DNA from 4 places in the Rhizobium sp. TBD182 genome. Region 1 is predicted to be linked to each of the others. Evidence: predicted binding sites of a transcription regulator. Region 1 holds the regulator's gene; each other region holds the start of a gene.
What was found. Region 1 encodes LexA, which represses DNA repair genes until DNA is damaged. Its sites were predicted from a motif close to TGTTCNNNNTGTGTTCNG; they were not measured.
Positions count from the first base shown of each region.

Region 2: T18_RS07795 (2'-5' RNA ligase family protein) is a predicted target of LexA. The motif match lies at 2,531-2,548, and genes of this name have one in related genera.
Region 3: T18_RS05635 (MazG nucleotide pyrophosphohydrolase domain-containing protein) is a predicted target of LexA. The motif match lies at 2,915-2,932, and genes of this name have one in related genera.
Region 4: uvrA (excinuclease ABC subunit UvrA) is a predicted target of LexA. The motif match lies at 1,153-1,170, and genes of this name have one in related genera.

Region 1 covers NZ_BDLN01000001.1:498,758-502,836, reverse strand. Annotated here, with positions in the region: gene T18_RS02590 (ComEC/Rec2 family competence protein) at 1-1,036, shown strand, start outside; gene T18_RS02585 (glutathione S-transferase family protein) at 1,053-1,736, opposite strand; gene lexA (transcriptional repressor LexA) at 2,175-2,897, opposite strand; gene T18_RS02575 (VOC family protein) at 3,109-3,990, shown strand; gene kdsA (3-deoxy-8-phosphooctulonate synthase) at 3,990-4,079, shown strand, end outside.
Region 2 covers NZ_BDLN01000001.1:1,556,542-1,560,620, reverse strand. Annotated here, with positions in the region: gene T18_RS07810 (aminopeptidase) at 1-390, opposite strand, end outside; gene ybaK (Cys-tRNA(Pro) deacylase) at 478-954, opposite strand; gene T18_RS07800 (ArsC family reductase) at 967-1,314, opposite strand; gene T18_RS27130 (hypothetical protein) at 1,526-1,693, shown strand; gene T18_RS07795 (2'-5' RNA ligase family protein) at 1,754-2,470, opposite strand; gene guaA (glutamine-hydrolyzing GMP synthase) at 2,575-4,079, opposite strand, start outside.
Region 3 covers NZ_BDLN01000001.1:1,108,252-1,112,330, forward strand. Annotated here, with positions in the region: gene tldD (metalloprotease TldD) at 1-946, shown strand, start outside; gene T18_RS05625 (bleomycin resistance protein) at 1,222-1,659, shown strand; gene T18_RS05630 (HAD family hydrolase) at 1,666-2,340, shown strand; gene T18_RS05635 (MazG nucleotide pyrophosphohydrolase domain-containing protein) at 2,608-2,913, opposite strand; gene T18_RS05640 (sulfite exporter TauE/SafE family protein) at 3,064-3,843, shown strand; gene pdxH (pyridoxamine 5'-phosphate oxidase) at 3,875-4,079, opposite strand, start outside.
Region 4 covers NZ_BDLN01000001.1:391,557-395,635, reverse strand. Annotated here, with positions in the region: gene T18_RS02050 (HPP family protein) at 1-396, shown strand, start outside; gene T18_RS02045 (single-stranded DNA-binding protein) at 463-1,038, opposite strand; gene uvrA (excinuclease ABC subunit UvrA) at 1,304-4,079, shown strand, end outside.

The DNA.
Region 1 (4,079 bases):
GATCGGGGGCCTTTCTACGGCGATCTATTCGGTCGAACATTTTCACCGTGTCACCACCTATGGACTGTTCGCCAATCTGGCTGCAATGCCGCTCATGTCGCTGATCGTCATGCCATTCGCTCTTATCGCCATGCTGCTGATGCCCTTCGGGCTCGACGCGCCGTTCCTGAAGATCATGGGTTATGGCATGGCACTCGTCATCGAGGTTGCAAACGAGGTGGCCTCCTGGGGCGGCAGCGCAGCGACGGGGCGTCCGCATGGCTGGTTTATCGGTTTGGCTTCGGTGGGTTTCCTGCTGCTGACATTGCTGCGCAGCCGGCTTGCGCTTCTTGGCATCCCGTTTCTGCTCTTGGCCTTCGGCGTGTCGGCAGTTACGGCCTATCGTGATCTGCCAGATCTATTGATTCACGAGGACGGCGAATTGGTGGCACTCGTGGAGGATGGCAAGGTCTCAACCACAAAAGCCCGTCCGCAGAGCTTCGTTTACGGCCAGTGGCAAAGGGCGCTGCTGCTGCCGGAAAAAATCGTGCCGCCGGGTTTTATAAATGGCGAGAGCACGGCAAATACTGCTGGTTCTGACTCGAGATCGAAACTGTCGCCCGAAGACATGGCTGTGGTGGTACGCGAGATGACGGCGGCGCTCAAAGACGCCAAAGCTGGCGTCTTCACCTGCAGGAAAGACATATGGTGCGTAGCGAGCGCCGCGAGCGGAGAATGGATCGTCGTTCTGGAAGATGGCCGCTTCGCCGGAAAAGCCTGCGATATTGCCGATATCGTCGTTGTTTCCCGCAGAACCTCTTTTTCGCAGTGCCGCTCGGGTGCACTCCTGCTCAGCCGTGACATCTTGCGGCGTCTCGGTTCTGTGGAAATAGATTTTGCTGACAAGAGGGAGGAGGGTGTGGCGAGCGGGCTGCGCGCCGCAATCGCCGGAACGGACAGGCCCTGGAGCCAGCACCGTTATTACGACTGGAAAAGCGGACGTTTCGACCGTGATCTGCCGCAGCCCATCATCCGGCTGCTGGCGGCGTCGCAATGACTGCCGCCAGCATGGATCATCGGGCCTTGGCGCGCAAATCTTCAGTCAATTCGCCGATCCCGCCAACTTCCTCTTCATGACCAGCGTCGCGCCAGCTCTCCTTCAAACCGGCCTCGTACCATTCTTGCATGGCAGGCAGGGCGAGCAGCCGGTCGCAATAGGCTTTCGCTGCTGGCGAAAGATCCGCGCTGCCATAGGTCTGGAAACGGAATGCAACCGGGCAGAAAAAAGCATCGACCGCCGTGAACTTTTGACCGGCAAGATATGGCCCGCCGAATTTTGTGAGACCCTCGCTCCACAACGCATCGATCCGCTTTACATCGGCCTTAAGCCCGGCATCGCCGCTCCTGGGTTTGACCCGAATGCCCACCGACATGGGATAGAGATTGCGAAGCGAGGAAAAGCCGGCATGCATCTCACTTGCGGCCGAACGCGACCAGGCCCTCGCATGCTTGTCGCTTGCCCAGACACCCTGGTGTCTTTCGGCAAGATATTCGACGATCGAAAGCGTTTCCCAAACCGTCATACCCTCGTCGACCAGGCAGGGCACCTTGCCCGTCGGCGAAAAGGAGGAGAAGGATACGCCTTCGCCGAACGGAATGAGCTTTTCATCAAAGGCGATACCGAGCGTGCGCATCAATACCCACGGCCGCAGCGACCATGAAGAATAGTTCTTGTTGGCTATATAAAGATCGTACATGGCGTATCTCCCGGATATGACGCGTATTTCTACACCTGCCAAGCGTTCACGGAATATCGAAAATTATCCATGGCTCCCATAAACGCCGTTGATGAATGGTGATGTGGGGCCGCTGAGAGCGCGCCTTCGATAAGTCACCCTTTGGTGACGACTAAAACTGACTGCGCAACACGACAGAACAACGTCGCTAAAAAACAGCGGATGGGATCGCTTCGACAATTACAGCGAGCAGCCCATTCGCCACCACGCCTGTAGCGAAACCGAAGCATCTTTATGGAGCAGGAACTCAGTTTAGAAAGGGCAACGCGCATAGGCTGGATGGCGCATATCCTCGTGCACCCGCAAAAGCCCGCCACGTTTGGAAAAAGCCAAACCCAATATAGGCGCCATCTTCACGATGACGCCTATTATAACGTGAATACGTTCGGTTCGATAAGATCAATGGTAGCGGCGGATCAGCCCCACCAGCTTGCCCTGAATTTTAACCCGGTCGGGCCCGAAGATACGGGTCTCATAGGCTGGGTTTGCCGCCTCGAGCGCAATGGAGGCACCCTTGCGGCGGAAGCGCTTCAGCGTGGCTTCCTCGTCATCCACCAGAGCCACAACGATATCCCCGGGATTGGCGGTGTTGCCGTTGCGGATGATGACTGTGTCGCCGTCGAAAATGCCGGCCTCGATCATCGAATCACCCTTGACCTCAAGAGCGTAATGTTCGCCCGTGCCAAGCATGTCTACTGGCACGGCCACATCATGGGTGTTGTTCTGGATGGCGGAAATCGGTACGCCCGCAGCGATGCGGCCCATGACCGGCACGGTGACAGCGCCGCCCAGATCATTGGCCGGCGTCTTGGGGGCAGGGGCCGGTTCCGGCGTTTTGGGCTTGCCAAGGCTGCCTTCGATAACGCTTGGCGAAAAGCCGCGCTGCGGCCTTGCACCCGGCGTATAAGCCTCGGGCAGCTTGATGACTTCCAGCGCCCGAGCTCTATTCGGTAGCCGACGAATGAATCCTCGCTCTTCGAGAGCGGTTATCAGGCGGTGGATGCCGGATTTCGAAGCAAGATCGAGTGCGTCCTTCATTTCATCGAAGGAGGGCGGCACGCCGGACTCTTTCATTCGTTCATGAATGAAGAGAAGCAATTCCTGCTGTTTGCGCGTGAGCATGAGGAAAACACCCTTTAGAATCGTAGTGGAAGTCGCGAAACAAATACAGAACGAACACTATATGTTCCATATGTGTTCTGCAATCCCCTAAAATTTCGTGAAGGTGCCATCTGTTGCTGTGATGATTTGCCTCATAGCACGCAATTGTGCTTTTGTGCGGTCGAAACCGTCCCGGCATGCTCCGGGCGGAAGGCCAGCAGGATACATTTTCATGACGAAACCCTATAGCGTTGACCATCTCGTTTTGCCCGTGGAAGTCATAGGCGTCGCCGTGAAGCGCCTCGTCAGTCTTGGCTTTACGGTTGCGCCGGAGGCTCTGCATCCTTTCGGCACCCAAAATGCCTGCGTATTTTTCGCCGATGGCACCTATCTGGAGCCGCTCGCAATTACTGATCCGGCTAAATATAATGCGTCAATAGAGAGGGGTGATGTTTTCACTGGCAGGGATGTGGCCTTCCGGCAACGGGACGGGCAGGAGGGTTTTTCGGCTCTTGTCGCCAGGACTGAAGACGCCTTGGTTGACCATGAGCGGTTTCGGGCAGCCGGCCTTTCGGCGGGCGATGTTTTCGAGTTTTCGCGGCCTGTTCGGATGCCGGATGGCTCGCAAGGCGAGGCGGCGTTCCGGCTTGCTTTTGCTGCAAGCGGGGCGGCCGCGGATTTCTTTTTGTTCAGTTGTCAACGGGTTCAAGCCCTTCCGGGCGATCGCACCATGCTGGAGCGCCACGCCAATGGTGTCACCGGCCTCAGTGAAATCGTCCTGTTTACCGGCGGCGATATGAAGGTGGCGGGCCTGATCGAGACGGTGTTTGGCTGTGAAGGCAAATGGTCTCCGGGCGGTGATATGGTTTTCGCGACCGGCAATGCCAGCATCAGATTGACCGGAAAACCGGCTTTCAGCGGGCAGGCCCTGAATGCTCAGGATGGCAACGAAGGCGGATTGCGCGGCGCGGGCATTGTCTTTTCGTCACACGATCTTGCCGTGACAGAGGCGGTGCTTGCTGCTAATGGCGTGTCCTGCGCAAAAGCGGACGGCCGTCTGGTGGTGCCCGCAGCACCCGGTCAGGGTGTTGCCTTCGCCTTCGAGGAAAAATGATGAGCGTTACGAACAATCTTAAAGTCACCGCCGGCGATGGCGCCAGCAAGGTTTCCTTCTCGAATACCGAGCGGTTTTCGCTGATTGCC
Region 2 (4,079 bases), 1.1 Mb from region 1:
GGCAGTGGAATTGGCCTTGTTGGCGCGCGCCACCTTGGCGGGATCCTGTTCGGCCAGCAGCATGGGGTTGTCGCCGGCAATCGCAAGCCGCGCCGCGCCATTGGCATAGGCCTTGGCCATGCCGTCATAGAGCCAGCCGGAAGCCCGGTCGAAATTGGCGTCGCTGGCGTGGCGGTAGCGGGAAAGCGTGGTTTCTTCGTCGGAGTAGAAGGTGGTGACCAGCCCGCCGCCGGCAAGATAGGCGTGTTTGGTCAAAAACCGCACCAGCGGCAACGCGGCCAGCGGAGCGGTGATCACCAGATCCTGATCCTTCTGCAATTGCAGGCCGACCTTGACGGCGACTTCAGCCAGTTTCTCGAGTTTGACGGGATCGATGGGGGAAACAGTCATGATCTGCCTTCGTATATTTCAATCGGAGGCGCCGACCATAGCCCATTCGCTTCGAAAGCCAAATGCTTTCAAAGCTGTGTCCAGCCGTCAATCGGCCACCAAAGGTGCTACAACGGCTTTCAGTGCCGCCTGCGCGTCGCCGGGGGAAAGCCTTACCTGCAAACCGCGCTGGCCACCATTCATGTAGACATAGGAATGGGTCATGGCCCCAGCCTCTATGGCGGTCGGAACCTGTTTCTTCTGTCCAAAAGGGCTGATGCCGCCCACATGATAACCGGTTGCCCGCTCCGCATCGGCGGGCTTCATCATGCTGGCAGATTTCCCCCCGAAGGCGGCGGCAAGCTTCTTCATGCTCACTTCCCGGTCGGACGGGACGACGACGCAGACCGGCTTGCCATCCAGCTCAGCCATCAGTGTTTTCAGAACCAGATGTGGCGGTTCGCCGATAGCTTCGGCCGCCTGCAGACCGATCCGGTCGGCATTCGGGTCGTAGTCATAGGTAACTGTGGTGAAGTTCACACCGGCCTTGGTCAGCATCTGGGTAGCGCGGGTTGTCTTGGACATGGTGGCCTGCGCTCACGCAAAGAGGGACTGATAGGTTTCCGGCTTGAAACCGACGGTTATCGCCTCCTTGGCCTCCAGCACCGGTCGCTTGATCATGGAGGGCTGCTCCAGCATCAGGCCAATGGCCTTTTCGCGGGTAAGATCGGCTTTCTGGCTATCGTCCAGTTTTTTGAAGGTGGTGCCGGCCCGGTTCAGAACCGTTTCCCAGCCCGCGGCATCGCACCATGTTTCGAGATGGGCCTGGTCGATGCCGGCCGTCTTGTAGTCATGGAAAGAATAGTCGACACCGTTGGCCTCCAGCCAGCTTCTGGCCTTTTTCATCGTGTCGCAGTTCTTGATGCCGTAAATGGTGACCGTCATGTTGCCTGCCTCTTTGTCTTGAACTTCCGGCATAACAAATAATGCGCCGTATTCAACCCGCAGCCTGAAGCACGGCATTCGAGCCATGCAAAAATGCAGTGTCTGACATCCAAACGAGCGCGAGCAAAGCTGCATGGCTTCCCTGCTACATCATGAGTTGTAGCAGAGGCCAAGAATGCCCATTATCTGGGCATCAAAGATGGAGAGAAAAATGCGTCAGGTTGCAAAGACATCGCGTAACTTCTTTGGCGAAACTTTCGCCGTTCTCGGTGCCGCACTTTCGGTTTCGGCCGCTGTTCGCGCGCATCGCAAGCCGGCCCGCGCCGACCTCGAAGCGCTTGGCATCGACGGCAAGGCTTTCGACAAGGTTCAGCTCTAAGCTGATTATCGTTTGCAGCGAGGCGACATCGCCTCGCTCGTGCGTATATGTTGGCGGGCCTTAGCGTTCCGCCTGCTTTCGGTTCGGCCATTTTCTCGGACCGATCAGTTTATCCGGTAAATGCAGCTGGCTTTCGAGCGGCTCATAACGATCTGCTTTTGCGGAAAGTGCGAAGCGTCCAAGAGACTCATGTCGCGTTTCGCCATTATGGCTGAAAACAAGCTCGAAATTACCCGCAAGCCAGCTATAGGGTTTTCCGGCCGGCATCGGCTCTATCTTCCCGCAGCCATAAATCATCGTGATATGCGGCGTGAAAGATGGTGCCGCGATATAGGGAAGGTTTGCCTGTCGAAGCGCGCGTTGCAGCAGCTTCACCAGAGCGTTGATCTCCGGCAGATCACCACCGTTTCGCAGCACCAGACTATTGCGATTGCCGAAAAGCGCGCTTGCGTCCAGGGTGACCGGAACAGGCCGCGCGTTTACCGCACCCATTGCCGCCTTCAGCCTGCTTGTCAGTCCGTGAGGGATTGTCTCGAAACACCCCAAACACAGCAGGGTTATGTGCAGAAGCTCGGCGGGATATGCCTCGCGGGTTGTCCGACCCATGGCATGATGCGACGCATCGATAAAAATTCTTTCCGCCAATTGCCGTGGTGGCTTCAGCAGTAGCAGGAGCTTGTTTCGAAAGCGCGGATTGATGCGCCGTATTTTCTGCGGCTCCAGCCCATCAAAACAAAGCTGCCTTAAGGCTCTTTCGTCCGCCAACTCGCACTCCATGACGATGCTCCACAGCCTTATACCAAGGCCGGAAACCTATCATTGCGCGGTGATAAAATAAAGAACAAAAGAGGAACAAAAGGCGGAATTGCTCCGCCTTCGTTTTATTCCCACTCGATCGTGCCGGGCGGCTTGCTCGTCACGTCATAGACGACACGGTTGATGCCGCGGACTTCGTTGATGATGCGGGTCGCGGCGCGGCCGAGGAAATTCATGTCGTAGGGGTAGAAATCCGCCGTCATGCCATCCACGGAGGTCACAGCGCGGAGCGCACAGACGAAGTCATAGGTGCGGTAGTCACCCATGACGCCCACGGTCTGCACCGGCAGGAGCACTGCGAAGGCCTGCCAGATGGTGTCGTAAAGACCCGCCTTGCGGATTTCGTCGAGATAGATCGCATCTGCCTTGCGCAGAATATCGAGCTTCTCGCGGGTGACCGCACCGGGGCAACGGATCGCCAGACCCGGGCCGGGGAAGGGATGGCGCCCGATGAAGCTTTCCGGCAGGCCAAGTTCACGGCCAAGCGCACGCACCTCGTCCTTGAAGAGCTCGCGCAGCGGCTCCACCAGCTGCATGTTCATGCGCTCGGGAAGGCCACCGACATTGTGGTGGCTCTTGATGGTGACGGAAGGACCGCCGGAGAAGGAAACGCTCTCGATGACGTCAGGGTAAAGCGTGCCCTGCGCGAGGAAATTCGGAGCACCCTTGCCGTCTGCTGCGATCTTGGCAGCTTCCGCCTCGAAGACCTCGATGAACAAACGGCCGATAGTCTTGCGCTTCACTTCCGGGTCGGAGACGCCAGAAAGCTGGCCCAGGAACATGTCTGCGGCATCCACATGTACCAGCGGAATATTGTAATGGTCGCGGAACATGCCGACGACCTGCTCGCTTTCGCCAAGCCGCATCAGACCGTGGTCGACGTAAACGCAGGTCAGCTGGTCACCGATCGCCTCATGGATGAGGATCGCCGCAACCGAGGAATCGACGCCGCCGGAGAGTGCGCAGAGCACGCGCCCGGTGCCCACCTGATCGCGGATCTTGCGGATCATCTCGGCGCGATAGGCTGCCATCGTCCAATCGGATTTGAGACCGACGATCTTGTGCACGAAGTTGGAGAGCAGCTTGCCGCCATCAGGCGTATGCACCACTTCCGGGTGGAACATGGTGGTGTAATAGTGGCGTGTCTCGTCGGCAGCTATGGCGAAGGGTGCGTTCTCGGAGGTTGCGATAACCTCGAAACCTTCCGGCAGTTTCGTCACGCGGTCGCCGTGGCTCATCCAGACGGGATAGCTCTTGCCCTGTTCCCAGAAACCGTCGAACAGAGGGCTTGCCTTTTTGATGTCGATATCGGCGCGCCCGAATTCCGCCGCGTGACCGCCCTCGACAACGCCGCCAAGCTGGGTGCAGAGCGTCTGCTGGCCGTAGCAGATGCCGAGGATCGGAACCTTGCTGTCGAACACCGCCTGCGGCGCACGCGGGCTGCCTTCCGCCGTGACAGATGCGGGGCCGCCGGAGAAGATCACGCCCTTGGGCTGGAGCTTCTCAAACGCCTCTGCGGCATTCTGAAACGGGTGGATTTCGCAATAGACCCCGGCTTCGCGGATGCGGC
Region 3 (4,079 bases), 610 kb from region 1:
GGTAGTGGATATTCTGCGCGCCGATGGCCATCGCGTCAGCGATGTCAGGCCCATGACCCGTATCAATATTTCCGTGGTCGCAGGTGAAGGCGACCGGCAGGAAAGCGGCTCCTACGGCATTGGCGGCCGCGTCGGCTTTGGCGATTTCATCACCACGGAGAACTGGCAGCGCGGTGCGGACGAGGCGCTGCGCCAGGCGCTCGTCAACCTGACCGCCGTCGATGCGCCGGCCGGCACCATGGATGTGGTTCTCGGCTCCGGCTGGCCCGGCGTCATGCTGCATGAGGCTGTGGGCCATGGCCTCGAAGGCGATTTCAACCGCAAGAAAACCTCGGCCTTTGCCGGCCTGATGGGCGAGATGGTGGCAGCCCCGGGTGTGACTGTGGTGGATGACGGCACCATCGACAGCCGCCGTGGTTCGCTCACCGTCGACGACGAGGGAACACCGTCGGCCTATAATGTGCTGATCGAGAACGGCAGGCTGGTGGGATACATGCAGGACCGCCAGAACGCCCGGCTGATGGGTGCAAAGGCGACAGGCAATGGCCGCCGTCAGGGTTATGCCTATGTGCCGATGCCGCGCATGACCAACACCTACATGCTGTCAGGCGACAAGACGCCCGAGGAGATCATCTCCTCCGTCAAGAAGGGCATCTATGCCGTTTCCTTCGGTGGCGGTCAGGTGGATATCACATCAGGCAAGTTCGTGTTCGGCTGCACCGAGGCTTATCTCATCGAGAACGGCAAGATCGGCGCGCCGGTGAAGGGTGCAATGCTGATCGGCAACGGGCCGGACGCAATGAAACGCGTCTCGATGATCGGCAACGATTCGAAACTGGACACCGGCATCGGCAATTGCGGCAAGGCTGGGCAGTGGGTGCCGGTTGGCGTCGGCCAGCCGCATCTGCGCATGGACCAGATCACCGTCGGCGGCACGAAGGCGTAGTCCCGGCCTCGAGCCGGAATCCGGCCTACCCGCGTCCGCTTGGCGAGATGAGCCGTTTCAGCCCAAGGACTTGGGCGGGCTGTGTGCCGGATCATGTCCGGCACGAGGTGAGAAAAGCTGTGGCAGGCCGAAAAGTTGAACCTGCTTCAGCCCACAACTCCGCACATGGCTGCCATGATGAGGATTCCTCTGGCAAGTCACCCGGAAGACGATAATATCGCCCCATTACCGCAGGCCACGCCTCCCATAGCCGGGCCTGCGCGGCAAAGGAGACCATGACCATCATACGAAATGCCCTCGTCCCGGAACTAGCCGTCAGCGACTGGCAGAAAAGCCGCGCTTTTTATTGCGACCTGATCGGTTTTCATGTGGTTTATGAGCGCGCCGAAGAGGGCTTTGCCTATCTGGCGCTGGGTGATGCGCAGCTGATGATCGACCAGATCGGTGCGACCCGGACCTTCGTGGCGGAAAATGCAGCGCTTGAATTTCCGCTGGGCCGCGGCATGAATCTGCAACTTGCCGTTCCTTCCCTGCTGCCAATCCTCGCGCGACTTGAGCGGGCCGCAATCGATCTTGTCCTGCCGTCAGAGGAAAAATGGTACAGGCGCGGCACAGTCGAGGTGGGCAACCGGCAATTCATCGTCGCCGATCCGGACGGTTACCTGCTCCGCCCGTTCGAAAGCCTCGGCGAACGCCCCTTCCGGTTCGGTTGAGCCGCCATGCTGCCTTTTCTCCCGCATGCTGTCGTTTTCGACATGGACGGATTGCTGATCGAAAGCGAGACGCTTTATCGCGATTCCTTTCTGGCCGCGTCAGATGAGGGCGGCCACGGAATGCGGGTAGAGACCTATCAGAAGGTCTGCGGCAGCCCGTGGGATGTCATTACCGGCACCATTTTCGCCGATTATGGCGCGGATTTTCCGATCGACAGCTTCCGTGACGCCTGGCTCCGGCATCTTGCCGTGATGATGGCGGAAGGCGTGGCGCTGAAACCCGGCGTCGTCGAAATCCTCGATCTTCTCGACAGGCTTGATATACGCCGCGCCATCGCCACTTCCTCGCGGCACGATTCCGTCACGCGTCATCTCGGCCCCTATGACCTGCTCAAACGTTTCGATACCATCGTCGCCCGCGGCGACTATTCGGAGCCGAAGCCGTCGCCCATGCCATATCTTACTGCCGCAAAACGTCTCGGCATCGATCCGGGCCGTTGCCTGGCGCTGGAGGATTCCTGGCACGGCGTGCGCTCCGCCTCATCGGCGGGCATGATGACGATCATGGTGCCGGATGTCGCGCCGCCGACCGAGGAAATGCGGGAAAAATGCATTGCCGTTTCAACCGACCTTCATGCGGTTGCCGGTCTCCTGCAACAGGCGCCGTTATCAGAGGCATGAAGGCGCGTCACATGCCTTTAGCCATTGGTCTTTATGGTGCCTCACATATAGGCTGGCAGGCCGATCCTGCTCGAATTCAATTGTCGGCACATGCATAGACGGAGCGGCGATGATATCGCTCGCTCTTTCCGCATTTCTGATTACCCTGCGGCAGGTCATGACACCGGTGGCCGCCATTCTCGCAGCTCTGCTCTCTATCGTTTCGCTCTCATAATCGCGGCAGCGACAGAGCCGCAGCGCTAGGGTCGCGTCCCTCCCCGCAAACTGTCATACAGATGGTGTAAAACGCCACTTGCGCTCTATCGATGCTTCGATGTCGAGACCGTTATAATGGGCGAGCAGCAACACGTGACCCAAGAGATCGGCGGTTTCGTCGGCAAGACCGAGTTTCATCTCCTCTTCGCTTCTGCCCTTGCAGCGCCCACGCCCCGTCAGCCGGTTCCAGGCCTGCGTGACCTCACCAACCTCCTCCTGAAGCTTCAGCATATACCAGTCGGGATCGCGGACGATCCCATTTTCCTCGGCGTATTTCTGTGAGGCAGCTTTAAACTGGCGCATCAAGACAGCAAGCATTTGTTCATCCTTTGTTCGTGAGATACAACTCTGATCACGATTCTCCGGCGGCGTCGATTCGAAAGCGTATCGTGCGATAATCAGCTGAAATTTCCGCGACAGGTGCCTGCATGCGGGATAAAGAGGTATTCGAAACCCATGCAGTCACCCATGCCTCTCCTCGATTTTTTTTCGGCTCTCATCACCGCGCATAGTCCGACGCTGCTCGCCATGTTTGCGGGCGCCGCCTTTCTCGCCGGACTTGCCCGCGGCTTTTCCGGCTTTGGTGCGGCCCTCATCTTCATTCCGCTGGCAAGCGCCATTGTCGGCCCGCGCATCGCCTCGGTGGTTCTTCTTGTGGTGGACGGCGTTTTGACGCTCGGCATGATACCGCCGGCCTGGCGCATGGCCGACCGGCGTGAAGTCTTCACCATGGCAGCCGGTGCGCTTGTCGGTGTCCCGCTTGGAACGCTGCTGCTTTCCGGCGGGGATCCGCTCACCCTGCGCTGGATCATTTCCATCGTGGTTGTCGTGCTGCTGTTATTTCTCGTTTCCGGCTGGCGTTACAGCGGCCGGCCGAAAACGCCGCTCACCCTGTTCACCGGGCTTGTTGCCGGGCTGTTTTCGGGTGCGGCGCAACTGGGCGGTCCACCCATCGTCGCCTATTGGCTTGGCGGGGCCCTCAAGGGCGCTTTCGTGCGCGCGAATGTCATTCTCTATTTCGCGATTTCGACCGTGATCTCCGCCACCAGCTATTTTTTTGGTGGCCTGTTCACTGCCGACGTCTTTGTTTTTTTCCTGCTGGCCCTGCCGTTTTACGGGGCGGGTCTTTATGCCGGTGCACGGCTGCACGGGCTTGCCGACGAGGCGGCGTTCAGGCGCATCTGCTACGGCCTGATCGCCATTTCCGCCGTCATCGGCCTGCCGCTATTTGAGTCGCTGCTGAAATAGGCAGGCAAGGACGGCCTGCCCCCTGCAGCTTTCAAGGATACATGCGGACCTTGGACCACGGTTCATCCGGCGTCTCGCGGCGGAATTCGACACGGTCGTGCAGGCGGAACTTGCGGTCGTGCCAGAACTCGATGCTGACCGGGCGAATGCGGAAACCGGACCAGTAGGAGGGGCGCGGAATATCGCCGATCGCATATTTCGCGGTGTATTCGGCAACCGCCTTTTCCAGCGCAAAC
Region 4 (4,079 bases), 110 kb from region 1:
GATGATAGCCTGCGCCACGCCCATTCACTGATGCGCAAACGCCATTTCAAGGCTCTGCCCGTGACCAACGACAGGGCCGAAATCGTCGGCATCGTCACTCAGACGGATTTTCTTGAAAAGGCTAGCTGGAGAAACGGCCGGCCTTCCATCGGTTTCCTGCAGCGCCTGCGCCTTATCCTCTCAGGCGAAAGCGCACCTAACGATACCGTCAAGGATATCATGACATCGCCTGTTAGAACCGTGCAGCCGGAAACGGCGATCGAGGAAGCAATCATCCGCTTTGCGGAGGAAGGCCTGCATTACCTGCCGGTGATCGACGCCAACGGCAAGATGGTGGGTATTCTTTCGCAGTCCGATGTCATGGTTGCGATGCTGGCGGACAAAGCCGCGGCGTAGGTCGTCGCGACCTTGAAGCGGGCAACCGTTTTCGACCGGCCCCCGCCCCGTCAATCAGGGTCCCGATCAGAACGGGATATCGTCGTCCATGTCACTGGAGAAGCCGCCGGAAGGCTGGCTGCCGCCACGAGAGGCACCGCCGCGGGCCGCCGGCTGCTGGTCGTAACCGCCACCGTAGTTACCGCCGCCGCTGCCATAATCTCCACCGCCGATGTCGCCACCGCTGCGGCTGCCGCCGCCACCTTCGCCGCGACCGTCGAGCATCGTCAGCGTGGAGTTGAAGCCCTGCAGTACCACTTCGGTGGAGTAACGGTCGTTACCGGTCTGGTCCTGCCACTTGCGCGTCTGCAGCTGGCCTTCAATATAGAGCTTGGCGCCCTTTTTCACATATTGTTCGACAACCTTGCACAGGCCTTCGTTGAAAACGACGACCGTGTGCCATTCAGTCTTTTCCTTGCGCTCGCCGCTGTTGCGGTCCCGCCAGGTCTCCGAGGTGGCGATACGCAGATTGGCGATCGGACGGCCGTCCTGCGTCCGGCGAATTTCGGGATCGGCGCCAACGTTCCCAATCAGAATTACCTTGTTTACGCTACCAGCCATCTCGTCATCCTGTCCGCCAGCCATCGTGACCGGCAATTGCATTTCAAAAAATCCCGCACACAATAACCATCGCCGCCCGCAAAGGGCACCGCAACGGGGAACAATCCACAGCGAATAATCCTGACTTTTTCAGAGAGTATATTCGCACTTGCAATTTGTTCCTTTTTTGTTCTATTAAATCACGAAATTCGAGTCAAGTGAGCCGAAAAGCCATCGATCGATAGGGAATAAACCTCGACACGTCCGGTTGCGTCACTACATAAGGACGCTCCGCCATCAGGCCTGTTAATTTTGTCCGAGCTTTATCATGAGTGAACTGAAGACGATTTCCATCCGTGGTGCCCGTGAGCATAACCTCAAGGGTATCGATCTGGATCTACCGCGCAACAAGCTGATCGTCATGACCGGGCTCTCCGGCTCGGGCAAGTCGTCGCTCGCCTTCGACACAATCTATGCCGAGGGCCAGCGCCGTTATGTCGAGAGCCTCTCGGCCTATGCGCGCCAGTTCCTCGAAATGATGCAGAAGCCGGATGTAGACCGCATCGAGGGGCTTTCTCCGGCGATTTCCATCGAGCAGAAAACCACCTCGAAGAACCCGCGCTCTACGGTCGGCACGGTCACGGAAATCTACGACTATATGCGCCTGCTGTTTGCGCGTGTCGGTGTGCCCTACTCGCCGGCGACGGGCCTGCCGATCGAGAGCCAGACGGTCAGCCAGATGGTCGACCGTATCCTTGCCTTCGAGGAAGGCACGCGCCTTTATATTCTCGCGCCGATCGTGCGCGGCCGCAAAGGCGAATATAAAAAGGAACTCGCCGAACTGATGAAGAAGGGCTTCCAGCGCGTCAAGGTGGATGGCCAGTTCTACGAGATCGCTGACGTTCCCGTCCTCGACAAGAAGTACAAACACGATATCGATGTGGTGGTGGACCGCGCCGTCGTGCGCCCGGACATGGCAGCACGCCTTGCCGACAGTCTCGAGACCTGCCTCAAGCTCGCCGACGGGTTGGCAGTGGCCGAATTTGCCGACAAGCCCCTGCCGCCGGAAGAAACCTCGGCTGGCGGCTCCGCAAACAAATCGCTCAATGAGACCCACGAGCGTATGCTGTTTTCGGAAAAATTCGCCTGCCCGGTCTCCGGCTTCACCATCCCGGAAATCGAGCCCCGGCTTTTCTCCTTCAACAATCCCTTCGGCGCCTGCCCCACCTGTGACGGTCTCGGCTCGCAGCAGAAGGTGGACGAAAACCTGATCGTGCCAGAACCTGCACGCACCCTGCGGGATGGCGCGATCGCCCCCTGGGCCAAGTCGTCTTCCCCCTATTACAACCAGACGCTGGAGGCGCTGGGCAAGGCCTTCGGTTTCAAGCTGTCGAGCAAATGGACGGACCTTTCGAAAGAGGCGCAGCACGCCATTCTCCAGGGCACTGACGACAAGATCGAGTTCAACTATCAGGACGGTGCGCGCTCCTACAAGACGGTGAAGAATTTCGAAGGCATCGTTCCCAATCTGGAGCGTCGCTGGAAAGAAACCGACAGCGCCTGGGCGCGCGAGGAAATCGAGCGTTATATGTCGGCGGCCCCCTGCCCGGCCTGCGCCGGCTATCGCCTGAAGCCGGAAGCGCTCGCCGTCAAGATCAACAGAATGCACATCGGCGAAGTCACCCAGATGTCGATCCGTATGGCACGCGACTGGTTCGAGACGCTGCCGGAAAATCTGAACGCCAAACAGAACGAGATCGCGGTTCGCATCCTCAAGGAAATCCGCGAACGTCTGCGATTCCTCAACGATGTCGGGCTGGATTATCTCAGCCTGTCACGCAACTCCGGCACGCTTTCCGGCGGAGAAAGCCAGCGCATCCGGCTTGCTTCGCAAATCGGCTCCGGCCTCACGGGCGTTCTCTATGTTCTGGACGAGCCCTCCATCGGCCTGCACCAGCGCGACAATGCCCGTCTGCTCGATACGCTGAAACATCTGCGTGATATCGGCAATACGGTGATCGTGGTCGAACACGACGAGGATGCCATTCTGACGGCGGATTACGTTGTCGATATCGGCCCTGCCGCCGGCATTCACGGCGGTCAGGTCATCGCCGAAGGCACGCCGCAGGAGGTTATGGCCAATCCGAAATCGCTGACCGGAAAATATCTATCCGGCGAACTCGGCGTCGCCGTGCCGGCAGAACGCCGCAAGCCGAAGAAGGGCCGCGAAATCAAGGTTTTTGGCGCACGCGGCAACAACCTGAAGAATGTGACTGCGGCCGTTCCCCTTGGCGTTTTCACCGCCGTTACCGGCGTGTCGGGTGGTGGCAAATCCACCTTCCTGATCGAGACGCTCTATAAGTCGGCAGCACGCCGGGTGATGGGCGCGCGCGAAATTCCGGCCGAGCATGACCGCATCGATGGTTTCGAATTCATCGACAAGGTGATCGATATCGACCAGTCGCCAATCGGCCGCACGCCACGATCAAACCCCGCCACCTACACCGGCGCATTCACGCCGATCCGTGACTGGTTCGCCGGTCTGCCGGAGGCGAAGGCGCGCGGTTATGCACCTGGCCGTTTCTCCTTCAACGTCAAGGGTGGCCGCTGCGAAGCCTGCCAGGGCGACGGCGTCATCAAGATCGAGATGCACTTCCTGCCTGATGTCTATGTCACCTGCGACGTCTGCCACGGCAAGCGTTACAATCGCGAGACGCTGGATGTGACCTTCAAGGGCAAGTCCATTGCCGACGTGCTTGATATGACGGTGGAAGAAGGCGTTGAATTCTTCGCCGCCGTTCCGGCCGTGCGTGACAAGCTGCAAGCGCTGTTCGATGTCGGCCTTGGTTACATCAAGGTCGGCCAGCAGGCCAATACGCTCTCCGGCGGCGAGGCGCAGCGCGTCAAGCTCGCCAAGGAACTGTCGAAACGCTCCACCGGCCGCACGCTCTACATCCTCGATGAGCCGACGACGGGTCTCCATTTCCACGACGTCAACAAGCTTCTGGAAATGCTGCAGGCGCTGGTGGATCAGGGCAATTCCGTCGTGGTAATCGAGCACAATCTCGAAGTCATCAAGACGGCCGACTGGATCATCGATATTG